Regions from separate parts of the Glycomyces sp. NPDC047010 genome, predicted to be linked through region 2. Evidence: riboswitches for the same ligand, from Rfam matches in the RefSeq annotation. Region 2 holds a riboswitch; the other holds the start of a gene.
What was found. Region 2 has a riboswitch for cobalamin ahead of metE (5-methyltetrahydropteroyltriglutamate--homocysteine S-methyltransferase). Riboswitches for the same ligand answer to the same signal wherever they lie in the genome.
Positions count from the first base shown of each region.

Region 1: another riboswitch for cobalamin. It lies ahead of AB0A65_RS06250 (hypothetical protein); the one in region 2 lies ahead of metE (5-methyltetrahydropteroyltriglutamate--homocysteine S-methyltransferase).

Region 1 covers NZ_JBEYVY010000002.1:577,125-583,020, forward strand. Annotated here, with positions in the region: gene AB0A65_RS06240 (energy-coupling factor transporter transmembrane component T) at 1-736, opposite strand, end outside; gene AB0A65_RS06245 (hypothetical protein) at 739-1,383, opposite strand; gene AB0A65_RS06250 (hypothetical protein) at 1,392-2,699, opposite strand; cobalamin riboswitch at 2,778-2,936, opposite strand; gene AB0A65_RS06255 (TetR/AcrR family transcriptional regulator) at 3,073-3,741, shown strand; partial or broken gene AB0A65_RS06260 (chromosome partitioning protein) at 3,669-4,700, opposite strand; gene AB0A65_RS06265 (UvrD-helicase domain-containing protein) at 5,003-5,896, opposite strand, start outside.
Region 2 covers NZ_JBEYVY010000002.1:434,362-440,257, forward strand. Annotated here, with positions in the region: gene AB0A65_RS05550 (CrcB family protein) at 1-424, shown strand, start outside; gene AB0A65_RS05555 (CrcB family protein) at 421-783, shown strand; gene AB0A65_RS05560 (S8 family serine peptidase) at 945-3,449, shown strand; gene AB0A65_RS05565 (SDR family NAD(P)-dependent oxidoreductase) at 3,450-4,184, opposite strand; cobalamin riboswitch at 4,303-4,513, shown strand; gene metE (5-methyltetrahydropteroyltriglutamate--homocysteine S-methyltransferase) at 4,554-5,896, shown strand, end outside.

The DNA of each region.
Region 1 (5,896 bases), 140 kb from region 2:
GCCCGACCAGCAGTGCGGCCCCGGTCGCCCGCCGCGCCGGCGCCGGGACGCCCGCCGCGCGACCGTACCCGCGCGAGGCCATGGCGGCGGCGAGGTGCAGCGACCGGTCGAGCGCCTCGTGCAGCACGGGCGCGACGACGGTGCGCATGAGGTTCGCCGGGCTGCGGCCCGTGTTGCCGCGCAGCGCCCTCGCCCGCCGGACCCGCCCCACCGAGGCCACCAGCTGCGGCGCCACCGACAGCGCGACGACGACCGCGACGCTCACTTCGTACAGTGCGGCCGGGACGGACCGCAGGAGCCGCCGCGGGCTCGCGAGCGCGTTCGCCGCGCCCACGCACACCAGGAGCACCGCGAGCCGCATCCCGTCGTAGAGCGCCGCGAGCGCGCCCTCCGCGGTCACGTTCCCGCCGAGCCGGAACCCGGCCGCCCACTCCGGGAGCGTCACCGAAGGCAGCGTGAACAGGACCGTCGGCCCGTCCGAGCCGCCGAAGACCACATAGAACGCCATGCGGACCGCGACCGCGCTCAAACCGATGTAGAGGAACACCCGGTACGCGCCCGACCAGGGCTCGTCCCCGCGGCAGAACGCCACGACCAGGCCGGCGACGGCGGCGATGAGCAGCAGCAGCCACGGGTTCGCGGTGCGCCCGGCCGCGGTCGCGAGGAGCAGCGCCCACGCCCACCACGCGACGGGGTGGGCGGTGCGGCGGCGCATCGGGCCGAGGTCGGTCGGCACGGTCAGGCGCGCCGCTGCCGGAGCCGCCAGGCGGCGAGCGCGCCGATCACGGCGAGCACGGCCACGGCGATGACCCACGTGTACGACGCCCCGCCCGAATCCGACTCGGCCTCAGGGGCGTCGGCTACGGCGTCGGGGGGCGCGATGGCGGGCGGCGCGGAGCCGTCGCCGAACGCCCAGCCCTCGAAGTCGCCCGCGTCAGGGGTCGCGTCGGCGCCGCCGACCATCGAGTACGTCCACTCCGCGTCCCCGGCGTTCGCGTGCCAGTACGACCAGTACGCGTCCGCGGGAGGCGAAGCGCCGCAGTCGGTCGCGGGGAGCGCGTCGATGCTGCACACCATGCCGCGGATCGCCGCGACCTCGGTCACCGCGAACCCGGCCTGCGCGAGCGCGTCGAGTCCGTCCGCCGGATCGGCCGCGCACCCGGTCTCCAGCCCGTCCAGTTCACCGAAGTCGACCACAACCACGACCCCGCCGCAGCGCTCCTGCGCCCCGGCCGGGGCCGCGGGGAGCCCCGCGGCGGCGACGGCGCCGAACAGCACCGCGCCGAACCCGGCGGCGCCACTGCGCAGCACCGGGAGGACCGCGCGCAGCCAGCGCCCGCCGGTCAGGCGGGCGCTGGCTGCGCGTCGTTCGTGTCGAGGCACGGGGAGGACTACTTGTCCTTGCCCTCGCCGGAGTCGTCGCCAGGCTCGTCGCCCGTCGACTTGTCCGAAGCGGACTCGTCGGCGGCGGCCTCTTCGGCGTCGTCGGTCTTCGGCGCGTCGGCGACCGGGGCCGCAGGGGCCTCGGCGGCCGTGTCGCCCGAACCGGCGCCCCGGCGCGAGCGCAGCGTGAAGACCACGATCAGGGCGGCGATGACGACGACCGCGGCGATGATCGCCCACGTCAGCCACGAGGTCGAACCCGACTCGTCCTCTTCGGCCGCAGTGGCGGTCGCGTCGCCCGCGTCCGCCGAAGCGCAGTCCACGGCCGGCACGTCGGCGGCCGAACCGGAGGCGTCGAGCGTCGCGAGGTTCTGGCCCGCGACCGGGACGATGGCCTGCGCGGTCGCCAACAGGCGCGTCGCCTCGCCGAAGTCCGCGTCCTCGGGGTTCGTGTACATGAACGCGCCGGGGGCGGCGCCGTCGCAGCCGAACTGGAGCGTCAGCAGGAACGCCACGGCCCGCTCGGCCGCGTCGGCGCGGCCCGCCGCGAGGAACGCCTGCGCGGCGACCGCGGTCGTGTTCGCGTTCTCGCCGAACCCGCCGTCGAACCCGCCGTCCTCGGCCTGCGCGCCCTCCAGCCAGGTCACGGCCGACTCCAGGGACGCCGAAGCCGGGTCGCCGAGGCTCACCAGCGCCGGAACCGCGAGGCCGGTGGTGTCCGCGTCCGACACGCAGTCGTCGCCGCCGTCGGCGTCGCCGTAGCTGAACCCGCCGTCGGGGCACTGGACCGCGGCGAGGCCGGCCGCGGCCGTCTCGCCCGCGGCCGTGTCGGTGCGCGAGAGCCCGAGGACCGCCCACGCGGTCGACAGGGCCGTGCCGTCGCCGTACGTGCCGTTCGCGGCCTGCGACGCGGCGACCTCCTCGGCGAGCTTGATCCCGCCGAAGTCCGTCGGGTCGCCCCCGGCGGTCGCCACGACGTACATGACCTTCCCGGCCGACCCGGCGTTGAACCCGGCCGCGCCGGTGGCGTCCGTGTTCACATACGGGCTGAGGACCTCGGAGTCGTTGAGCCATTCGAGCGCGGTCCGGACCTGGTCGGCGCCGACGCGGGCGGCCTGGAGGCCGATGACCGCGTCGAGCGTCGTCGCCGGGTCCTGGTTCCAGGCGGTCCCGTCGGACTGGGCGGCCAGCCAGGACGCGGCCGCCGCCGCGGGCTCCGCGAACGGCTCGGACGACTGGGCGTGCGCGGGCGAGGCCGCGAGCAGGGTGACGGGCAGGGCCGCTGCGATGAGCACGCGGCCGGCAAGGTGGCGCATTGCCTGACCTTTCCTAGAGCGAGTGGGTCTTCGGGCAGGCGGCTGCGCCGCAAGCGCCTGTAGACCACGACAGGCGTTGACAATTCCGTTGGGCGCGGCGGGCATTCGGGCTCACGCGGGTGGACCGGGCAGGAACAGAAGGGTGCCCGGTTGTCGCCATGGGGCGACCGCGACTACCGTTGCGGGTCAGCGCCGGCCTTTCACCGGACTTCCCCCGCCAGACGCCTGTTCAGTTTGCGCTCATTCTCGCCGGTGCCCCCGGGGGTGTCAAGCCGGACGCCTCCGCAGTGCGACCGTTCACTCGCGCCTCGTGAGTCAACTCCCGCCTTGCGGTTATTGACCCGTAGCACCGGGTGTCGATACGGTGCTCAACGTGAGCAGAAATAAGAACGCCGATTTGGACAGAGTCCTTCGCGCTGCGACACGGGTCTTCCTGGACAGGGGGTTCTCCGCGACCTCCATGTCGGACCTGGTCGCCGCCACCGGCATGAACCGCGCCGGGCTCTACGCCGCGTTCGGGTCCAAGCACCAGCTCTACATCACAGCGCTGCAACGATATAGGGACGACACCGAACCGGAGCTGCGCGCCATAGCCCGCAGCGCCACCGGCCGCGGCACCGAGGAGGACGCCGCCGGTGGGGAAGCGCTGCGCGCCGTGGGCGAACTGCTCGACGTCGTCGTCCGCCACTCCAAGGAGGGCGGCTTCATCGTCCGCGCGGCCGTCGAACTCGCCGACGACCCCGCCACCATGCGCCGCGTCCAGGACGCCTGGACCGACCTCGAACGCGACCTCGCCGCGATCCTCGCCCGCGCCGTCGAACGCGGCGAACTCGACCCCGCCGCCGACCCCGGCCGCCTCGCCCGCACCGCCCTCGTGTTCGTCCAGGGCGCGCTCGTCACCGGCCACGCCGACGAGGACGACTCCCGCCTCGCCGACGCCGCCGCGGGCCTCGTCGACCTCCTGGCCTCCTACAGGCCCTCGGCGACCGCCGCGCCGATCCGCAGCCAGGCCGCGGACGACGCCTTGCTCAACGAGTCGTAGCGGATCGGCTCCCCCGAGTCCAGCAGCTTCTCGTACGGCGCCAGCAGCACCGCCCGGGTCCGGGCCGCGAAATGCCGCTGCACCGCGGGCAGGTCCACGTCCTTGCGGTGGGCCGGCATCGACACCACCGACACCGCGCCGCGCACCAGGTCCCGCCGGCCCGTCTGCTCCAGGTGGTCGAGCATCCTCGCGGCGGTCTCCGCCGAGTCGTTCCGCGCCGACATCGTCACCACCAGCTGGTCGGTCGCGTCGATTGCCGCCTGCCAGTTCTGGGCCCGCACGTTGTTCCCGGTGTCCACCACGATGAGCTTGTAGAACCGCGACACCGCCTCCCGCAGGTCCCCGAACGACTGCGCCGTGAGCATCTCCCCGGCCGTCGCCGACTCGTCCGAGGCGAGCACGTCGAACATCGCGCCGCCCTGCGCGCGCACGTACTGCGACAGGTCGCCGATCCGCCCCGTCGGGCCCTTGAAGTGGTCGAGGTCCCGCAGCAGGTCCCTGACGGTGCGCACATGGAAGTCCTGCTGCGCGCGCATGCCCAGCGTCCCCTGTGTCTCGTTGTTGTCCCACGCGAGCACGTACCCGCCCCGGTGGCGCCCGAACGCGCTCGCGAGCATGAGGACCGCGACGGTCTTCCCCGCGCCGCCCTTCGGGTTCACGACGGTGATCTGGCGCAGGCCCCCGAAGTTGCGGCGCACGGTCTCGACCGCCCGCTGGCGGGCGCGTTCGCGCGGACCCGGCGGCAGCGCGACGGTCCCGAAGCTCAACCGGTGCAGAGCGCCGCGCAGGCCCGTCTCGGCGACGGGCGCGCGCGGGGGCACGACCCGCCGGGACGCGAAGTCGTCGGCGGTGACGCCGACGCGCTCCAGTGCGCCGGCGTGGTCGGGGAACACGGGCACCGGGACGTGCGGAGAGACAGTGTGTGGCGCGCCTTGCGCGGGCGGCGCGGGCCAGCCGTCGGCCGCGGGGTGCTGCCCGTTCGGGGCCTCCGCGGGCATCGGCATCGCGGGCGGCGGGGGCGCGCTCGGCACGTGGTCGGTGGTGCGCGGGTTGTGGACGCCCTCCGGCCCGGCCGCGTACTGCGCGTTCACCTCCGGCGGAGCGAACGGAGACCACGCGGGAGCATCCGGCCGGTGCAGAGGAACGGTGTCCTCTTCGGTGTGCTCCATCGGGACTCCCAGCGTGAGACGGCGGTTACCCGCCTATTGTGTCCCATCCGTTCGTGTCCGCGTGGGAACTCCACGTGGCCGGACCGCGCGTGCTACAGCAGTCGCGGCTGCTCAGGACCCGAGTGCGGTTGCGGGACCATCCCGAATGGACTGAAGAGCCCCTGGTCCACATCGGCCAGGAGGGGCGAACCCGCACCGGTGTGGGAGACGTAGGCGAGGTCGCGGGTCCGGCCGAGCGCCACGTACAGCTCGCGGCGGGCGGCGGCCGTGTTCGGCCAGTCCTCGGCGGTCACGCCCGTGAGGCACACCACGCGGTACTCGCCGTCGGCCGCCTCGGCGACCGACAGGCCGTCGGGTCCGATGACCGCCAGCTCGTCCTCGTCGACCCCCATCTCGGCGAGCCGGTCGGTGAGGGCTTCCACGAAGCGCTTCTCGTCGTCGGCGTCGACCGCGAAGTACCGGCCGATCCCCGAGCCCTCCAGGGCCGGGCGCTCGGGCTGCACGAGGCGGCCCGGGACGCGGCTGATCGGCTCGACCACCTGCGAGGCGGCCACGAGGACCGCGGCGGGGCTGCGGTGGTTGCGCGACAGGCGCATCACGTGCGCCTGCGGGAACTGCTCCCCGAACGCCGCGAACGCGGCGGGCTCGCCCGCGCACAGCGCCGAGTCCGGGTCGCCGGTGGCGGTCACGTCCGCCTCGGGCCCGCGGCGCTCGGTCAGCTGCCGGAACAGCCGCATCGGCATCCGCGGCAGGTCGTCGATGAACAGGTGGCCCAGTTCGGGCGGTGACGCGGCGGCGAAGTCGTCGAACTCCGCGACGGTGATCGCCGCGGCCTCGCGGCCCAGCAGCGTCCCCAGCTCCCGCCTGATCCTTGCCGCGCCCGCCGTCGAGGCGGCCAGCACCAGGCACTGTCTGGCGGGCACGCCCAGCTCCTGCACCAGGTACGCGGTGCGGCGGATGAGCAGGTGGGTCTTCCCGGTCCCGGG
Region 2 (5,896 bases):
CCCGACGCTGCGCGACGCGCTCCGCACCGTGCCGCCGGTCGTCCTCGGCGCCGTCGCCCTCGGCGGCGTGATCGGCTCGCTCGCCCGGTACGGCCTCCTCGTCGCGTTCCCGCCCGACCCGGGCCGGTTCGACACCGCGACGTTCCTCGCCAACGCGGCCGGCGGGCTCCTCATCGGCGCGCTCATGGTCGTGGTCACCGAGGTCGCGCCCGACCGGCGGCTCCTGCGCCCGTTCCTCGGCGTCGGCGTCCTCGGCGGGTTCACCACGTTCTCCACGTTCATCGTCGGCGTCGGCCGCGCCGTCGACGCCGGGGCCGCGCTCCTCGCCGTCGCCTACGCGTTCGCGACGATCGCCGCCGCGCTCACCGCCGCCGCCCTCGGCATGTGGGCCACCCGCCGCCTCATCTCCCGGCGGCGCCGATGACGCTCCTCCTCGTCGCCGCGGGCGCCGCGATCGGCGCCCCCGCCCGCTTCCTCACCGACCTGGTCGTGGCCCACTACCTGGGCCGGTACCTCCCGTGGGGCACGCTCACCGTGAACGTCGTGGGCTCCGCGCTCGCGGTGTTCCTGGCCGTCGCGGTGGCCGACCCGGCCTGGTCCGCGGTCCTGTCGATCGGCTTCTGCGGCGCCCTCACCACGTACTCGACGCTCTCGTACGAGACACTCGTCCTCGTCGAGGAGGGACGCTGGCCCCACGCCGCCCTCAACATCGCGATGAACCTCGCCGGGGGCCTCGCGGCCGGGTTCGGCGGGTACCTCCTCGCGCGCGCCCTCGGCTTCTAAGGCCGGGCCTAGAGCCGACACGCGGGCGGGCCGCGCGGCAAATGCGCGGTTCCGCGCGCCCGATGCCCGACGATCGAGGTCCTGCCATATCCGCCCGCCGGGGGTTCCCGGGCGCCTCCGCGAACCCCCGGCGGGCGCCCCACCCGAAGGGACCGTCCCCGATGCCGCGTCCGCTCCGCTCCGTCCCTCCCGCCTGGCGGCGCCCGCTCGCCGCCGCGGTCGCCCTGCCGCTGCTCGCGCTCGCCGCGCCCGCGGCCCACGCGGAACCGGACGGGCCCGCGCAGGTGTGGCTCGTCGAGTTCGCCGAAGGCGCCGACGCCTCCGTCCTCGACGCCGCCCGCGGCCTCGACTTCGAGGTGCGCCACGACTTCGAGCGGATCTGGAACGGCGTCTCCGTGGAGACCGACCCCGCGACCGCGCGGCGCCTCGGGCGGCTCGGCATGGTCGAGCGCGTCTGGTCCGACGTCGTCTTCGGCGGCCCCGCGGCCACCGGCCCCGACGCCGCGACCGAGTCCGCGCAGGTCCCCGAACTCGCCCAGGCGATCCGGACGACGCGCGCCGACGTGGCGCACGACCGCGGGATCACCGGCGAGGGCGTCAAGGTCGGCGTCATCGACACCGGCATCGACTACACCCACCCCGACCTCGGCGGCTGCTTCGGCCACGGCTGCCGCGTCGCCGGGGGCACCGACTTCGTGGGCGACGACTTCGACTCCGAGGACCCCGACCACGCCGAGCCCGACCCCGACGACGACCCCGCCGACTGCGCCGGGCACGGCACCCACGTCGCCGGGATCGTCGGCGCGAACGGCGAGGTCACCGGCGTCGCGCCCGACGTGGAGTTCGGCGCGTACCGGGTCTTCGGCTGCGAGGGCTCCACGAGCGCCGAGGTCATCATGCAGGCCCTGGAGGCCGCGCTCGACGACGGCATGGACGTCGTCAACCTCTCGCTCGGCCAGTCGTTCCAGTGGCCCGGCTACCCAACCGCGAAGGCCGCCGACCGGCTCACCGAGGAGGGCGTGGTCGTCGTCGCCTCCATGGGCAACGACGGCGAGTCCGGCGTCTACTCCGGTTCGGCGCCCGGCGTCGGCGAGGACGTGATCGCCGTGGCCTCCACCGACAACCCGTCCGAGCGCATGGACGCCGCGCACGTGCCCGCCCTCGACCGGTCCGTCGGCTACCAGGTCCTCGGCGACGCCGCCGAACCCGAGGCGGGGACGGCCACCGACGGCCTGGTGTTCCTCGGCCGCGCGTGCGCCGACGACGCCTCCGAAGGCGACGTGAACGGCAAGGCCGCATTGATCGTCCGCGGGACCTGCACGTTCAAGGAGAAGTACGAGCGGGCCGTCGCCGAAGGCGCCACGAGCGTCGTCATCTACAACGACCGGCCCGGCCCCTTCGGCGGCTCCGGCGTCGAGGACCTCGGCGTCCCGGCCCTCTCGGTCACCGACACAGACGGCAAGGACCTCCACGACCTCGCGGCCATCGGTGAAGCCCCGGTCCTGGAGTTCACCGGCGAGACGGTGCTCGTGCCGCTGCCGCGCGCGGGCCTCGCGTCGAGCTTCTCCGCGTACGGCCCCGCCCCCGACCTCGCGTTCAAACCGGACGTGGCCGCGCCCGGCGGCGGCATCTGGTCCACCGTGCCCGTCGCCGACGGCTCGTACGAGTCGCTCTCGGGCACCTCGATGTCCTCGCCGCACGTCGCGGGCGCCGCGGCCCTGCTGCTCGACGCCGAGCCCCGGCTGGAGCCGCGCGACGTGCGCACCCGCCTCGCGAACTCCGCGAAGCCCGTCGCGTGGGGCGACAACCCGGACCTCGGCGAACTCGAAGCGGCGCACCGGCAGGGGACCGGCGTCATCGACGTGGTCGACGCCCTCGACGCGGAGGCGTGCCTGTACCCGACCGGCGTCAACACCGGCGACGGGACCGCGCCGCGCACGTTCGAACTCGGCCTCACCTCACGCGACCGCGAGGCCCGCGACTACACGCTGACCCACCGGGCCACGATCGCGACCACCGGCGACGACCGCGACCCCGGCTTCAGCGCCGCCGCACCGGACGTGGACTTCGAGCCGAAGGAGCTGCGCCTCTACCCGGGCCAGACGGCGACCGTGGAGGTCACGGTGACGCCGAGCGCCGACCTGCCCGAGGGCAGCGTGTTCGGCGGGCGGATCACCGCCCGGCCCGAGGACGGCGGCGAGTCCCTGACCATGGCGTACTCCGGCTACCAGGGCGACTACCTGGCGATCCCGGTCCTGGACCACCCGGACTTCCCGAAGCTCGCGGCCGTCGTCGCGCAGGACCCGGAGACCCGCGAGTACGAGTACCGCGACGTCGAGGACGGCGAGTCGTTCAGCCTCGCCGACGGGCCCGACCTCGCGGCCCTGGTCTATCTCGGACACCAGCCCGCGGCGATGGACGTCAGCGCCGCGAACGCCGACACCGGCGAGGTGGTCGAATGGGACCGCGAGGCGTTCCTGCCGCGCTCCCCCGGACCCGACGACGCGATGGGCGTCCACCTGGAGGACCTGGTCGCCCAGCGGCCCGGCGCTCTGGAGCCCGGCCGCTGGACGCTCACGGTGAAGGTGCTCAAGGCCCTCGGCGACGAGGACGACCCGGACGCCTGGGAGCAGTGGACCTCGCCGGTCTTCACGCTCGCCGAGTAGCTACTGCTCCCGGTGGACGAGCTGCGCGCCGGCCTGGTCGCGCGGGGTGATGGTGATCTGGTCGATGTTGACGTGCGCGGGACGGGTCGCGATCCACGCGATCGCGTCCGCGATGTCGGCGGCGACCAGCGGCGTCATCCCCGCGTAGACCGCGTCGGCGCGGCCCTGGTCGCCCTCGAAGCGGACGAGGCTGAACTCCGTCTCGACCATGCCCGGGTCCACCTCGCACACCCGCACCGGCTGCCCGAGCAGCTCCATGCGCAGGACCCGCGTGATCGCGGCCTCGGCGTGCTTCGCGGCGTTGTACCCGCCGCCGCCGGGGTACGGCTGGTGGCCCGCGATGGAGCCGATGACGACGACCTGGCCGTCGCCCGAGGCGACGAGCTTCGGCAGGAGCGCCTTGGTGATCCGGGCCGTGCCGAGGACGTTCACGTCGTACATGCGCTGCCAGGCGTCCAGGTCCGCCCCGGCGATCGAGTCGAGGCCGAACGCGCCGCCCGCGTTGTTGACGAGCACGTCGCAGCGTTCCACCGCGGCGACGAAATCGGCCACCGACCGCTCGTCGGTGACGTCGAGCGGCAGCGCGGTCCCGCCGCACTCGGCCGCGACCTCGGCGAGCCGGTCGGCCCGGCGCGCGCCGAGGACCACGTCGAACCCGGCCCCGGCGAGGGCCCGTGCGGTGGCCGCCCCGATCCCGCTGCTGGCTCCCGTGACGACCGCGGTCTTCCTGCTCATCGATTCCTCCTCGCAGACGCGGGCCGAAGCCTCGGCCCGCGACGGACCTTACTCGGCGTCCCCGCGCGCCGGTTCTCACACTCTGGCCGAGGCGCGCGGGCGGTCGGGCCGCGCCCGTACCATCGCATTCGACGCTGGTTCCGCGGCGCCTTGCGGCGCTTCGGCTAAGAGGGAATCTGGTGCGAATCCAGGACTGCCCCGCAGCGGTGAGGGGGAACGGAACCCGCCATGAGCACTGGACCCGGGAGGGGCTGGGAAGCGGCGGGGAGTAGGTGCCGGCGACGGCGCGCCCCCGAGTCCGAATACCTGCCCGCGTACCGCGCGCGACCGCGCGCGGTCCCGCTGTCGCAAGTTCGAGGGAACTGACACATGACCAACAGCTCTGCCGTGCGCTCGACCGCGCTCGGATACCCGCGCATCGGATCGGGCCGCGAGCTCAAGCGCGCGCTCGAAGCCCACTGGGCCGGACGGCTCGACGCCGAGGGGCTCGAACGGGCCGCCGCGGCCGTCCGCGCCGAGATGCTCGACGACCTGTCCGTGCTCGACTCGGTCCCCACGGGCGTCTTCTCCTACTACGACCACGTGCTGGACGCGGCGTTCGCCGTGGACGCGGTCGCGCCCCGGCACCGCCGCGGCGGCGACCTCGCGTCCTACTTCGCCGCGGCCCGCGGCGACGACGCGGCCGCGCCCTTGGAGATGACCAAGTGGTTCGACACGAACTACCACTACCTGGTCCCCGAGATCGGCCCCGCGACCGCGTTCGCCGCGCGTCCTGAGAAGGCCGTCGCGGAGTTCCTGGAGGCCCGCGAACGCGGCCTCGACGCCCGGCCGGTCCTCGTCGGGCCCGCCACGCTGCTGCTCCTCGCGAAGGCCGCCGACGGCTCGCCCGAGGACTTCCGGCCCTTTGACCGCCTCGACGACGTCGTGGAGGCGTACATCGAGATCCTGGCCGCGCTCGCGCACGCCGGGGCCGGACTCGTCCAGCTCGACGAACCGGCGCTGTGCGCCGACCGGACCCCGGCGGAGCTGGAAGCCGTCGCATCCGCGTACCGGCGCCTTGTGGCCGAGGCGGAGATCCTCGTCGCCGGGGGCTACGGGCCGTTCGGCGAGTCGCTGCTGGTGCTCCTGGACGCGGGCGTCGAAGGCATCGCCCTCGACCTGGTCCGCGGCCGGTCCGACCTGGAAGCACTTGCGTCGCTGAATGTTTCACGTGAAACATTCATCGTCGCCGGAGTGGTGGACGGGCGCAACATCTGGCGCACCGACCTAGCGCGGGCCGCCGCCGACATCGAGGCCGTCAAGGCCCTCACCGACCGCGTCGGCGTCGCCTCCTCGGCCTCGCTCCTCCACGTCCCCGTGGACCTCGCGCCCGAGACCGGCCTGCCGCCGCTGCTCGCCGAGCGGCTCTCGTTCGCACGCCAGAAGCTCGTGGAACTCACCGTCCTCGCCGACCCGGACGGCGCCCGCGACGCCCGGCCCGCCGCGCCCGACGCCTGGCGCGACGGCGCGGTCCGCGACCGCCTCGCCGCCCTCGACGCGGGCGCCGACCGCCGGGCGCCCTACGCCGACCGCCGTGCCTCCCAGGCCGAGCGCGTCCCGCTGCCGCCGCTCCCGACCACCACCATCGGCTCGTTCCCGCAGACCGCCGAGCTCCGCAAGGCCCGCGCCGCCCACAGGCAGGGCCTCATGATCGACGCCGACTACCACGCCCG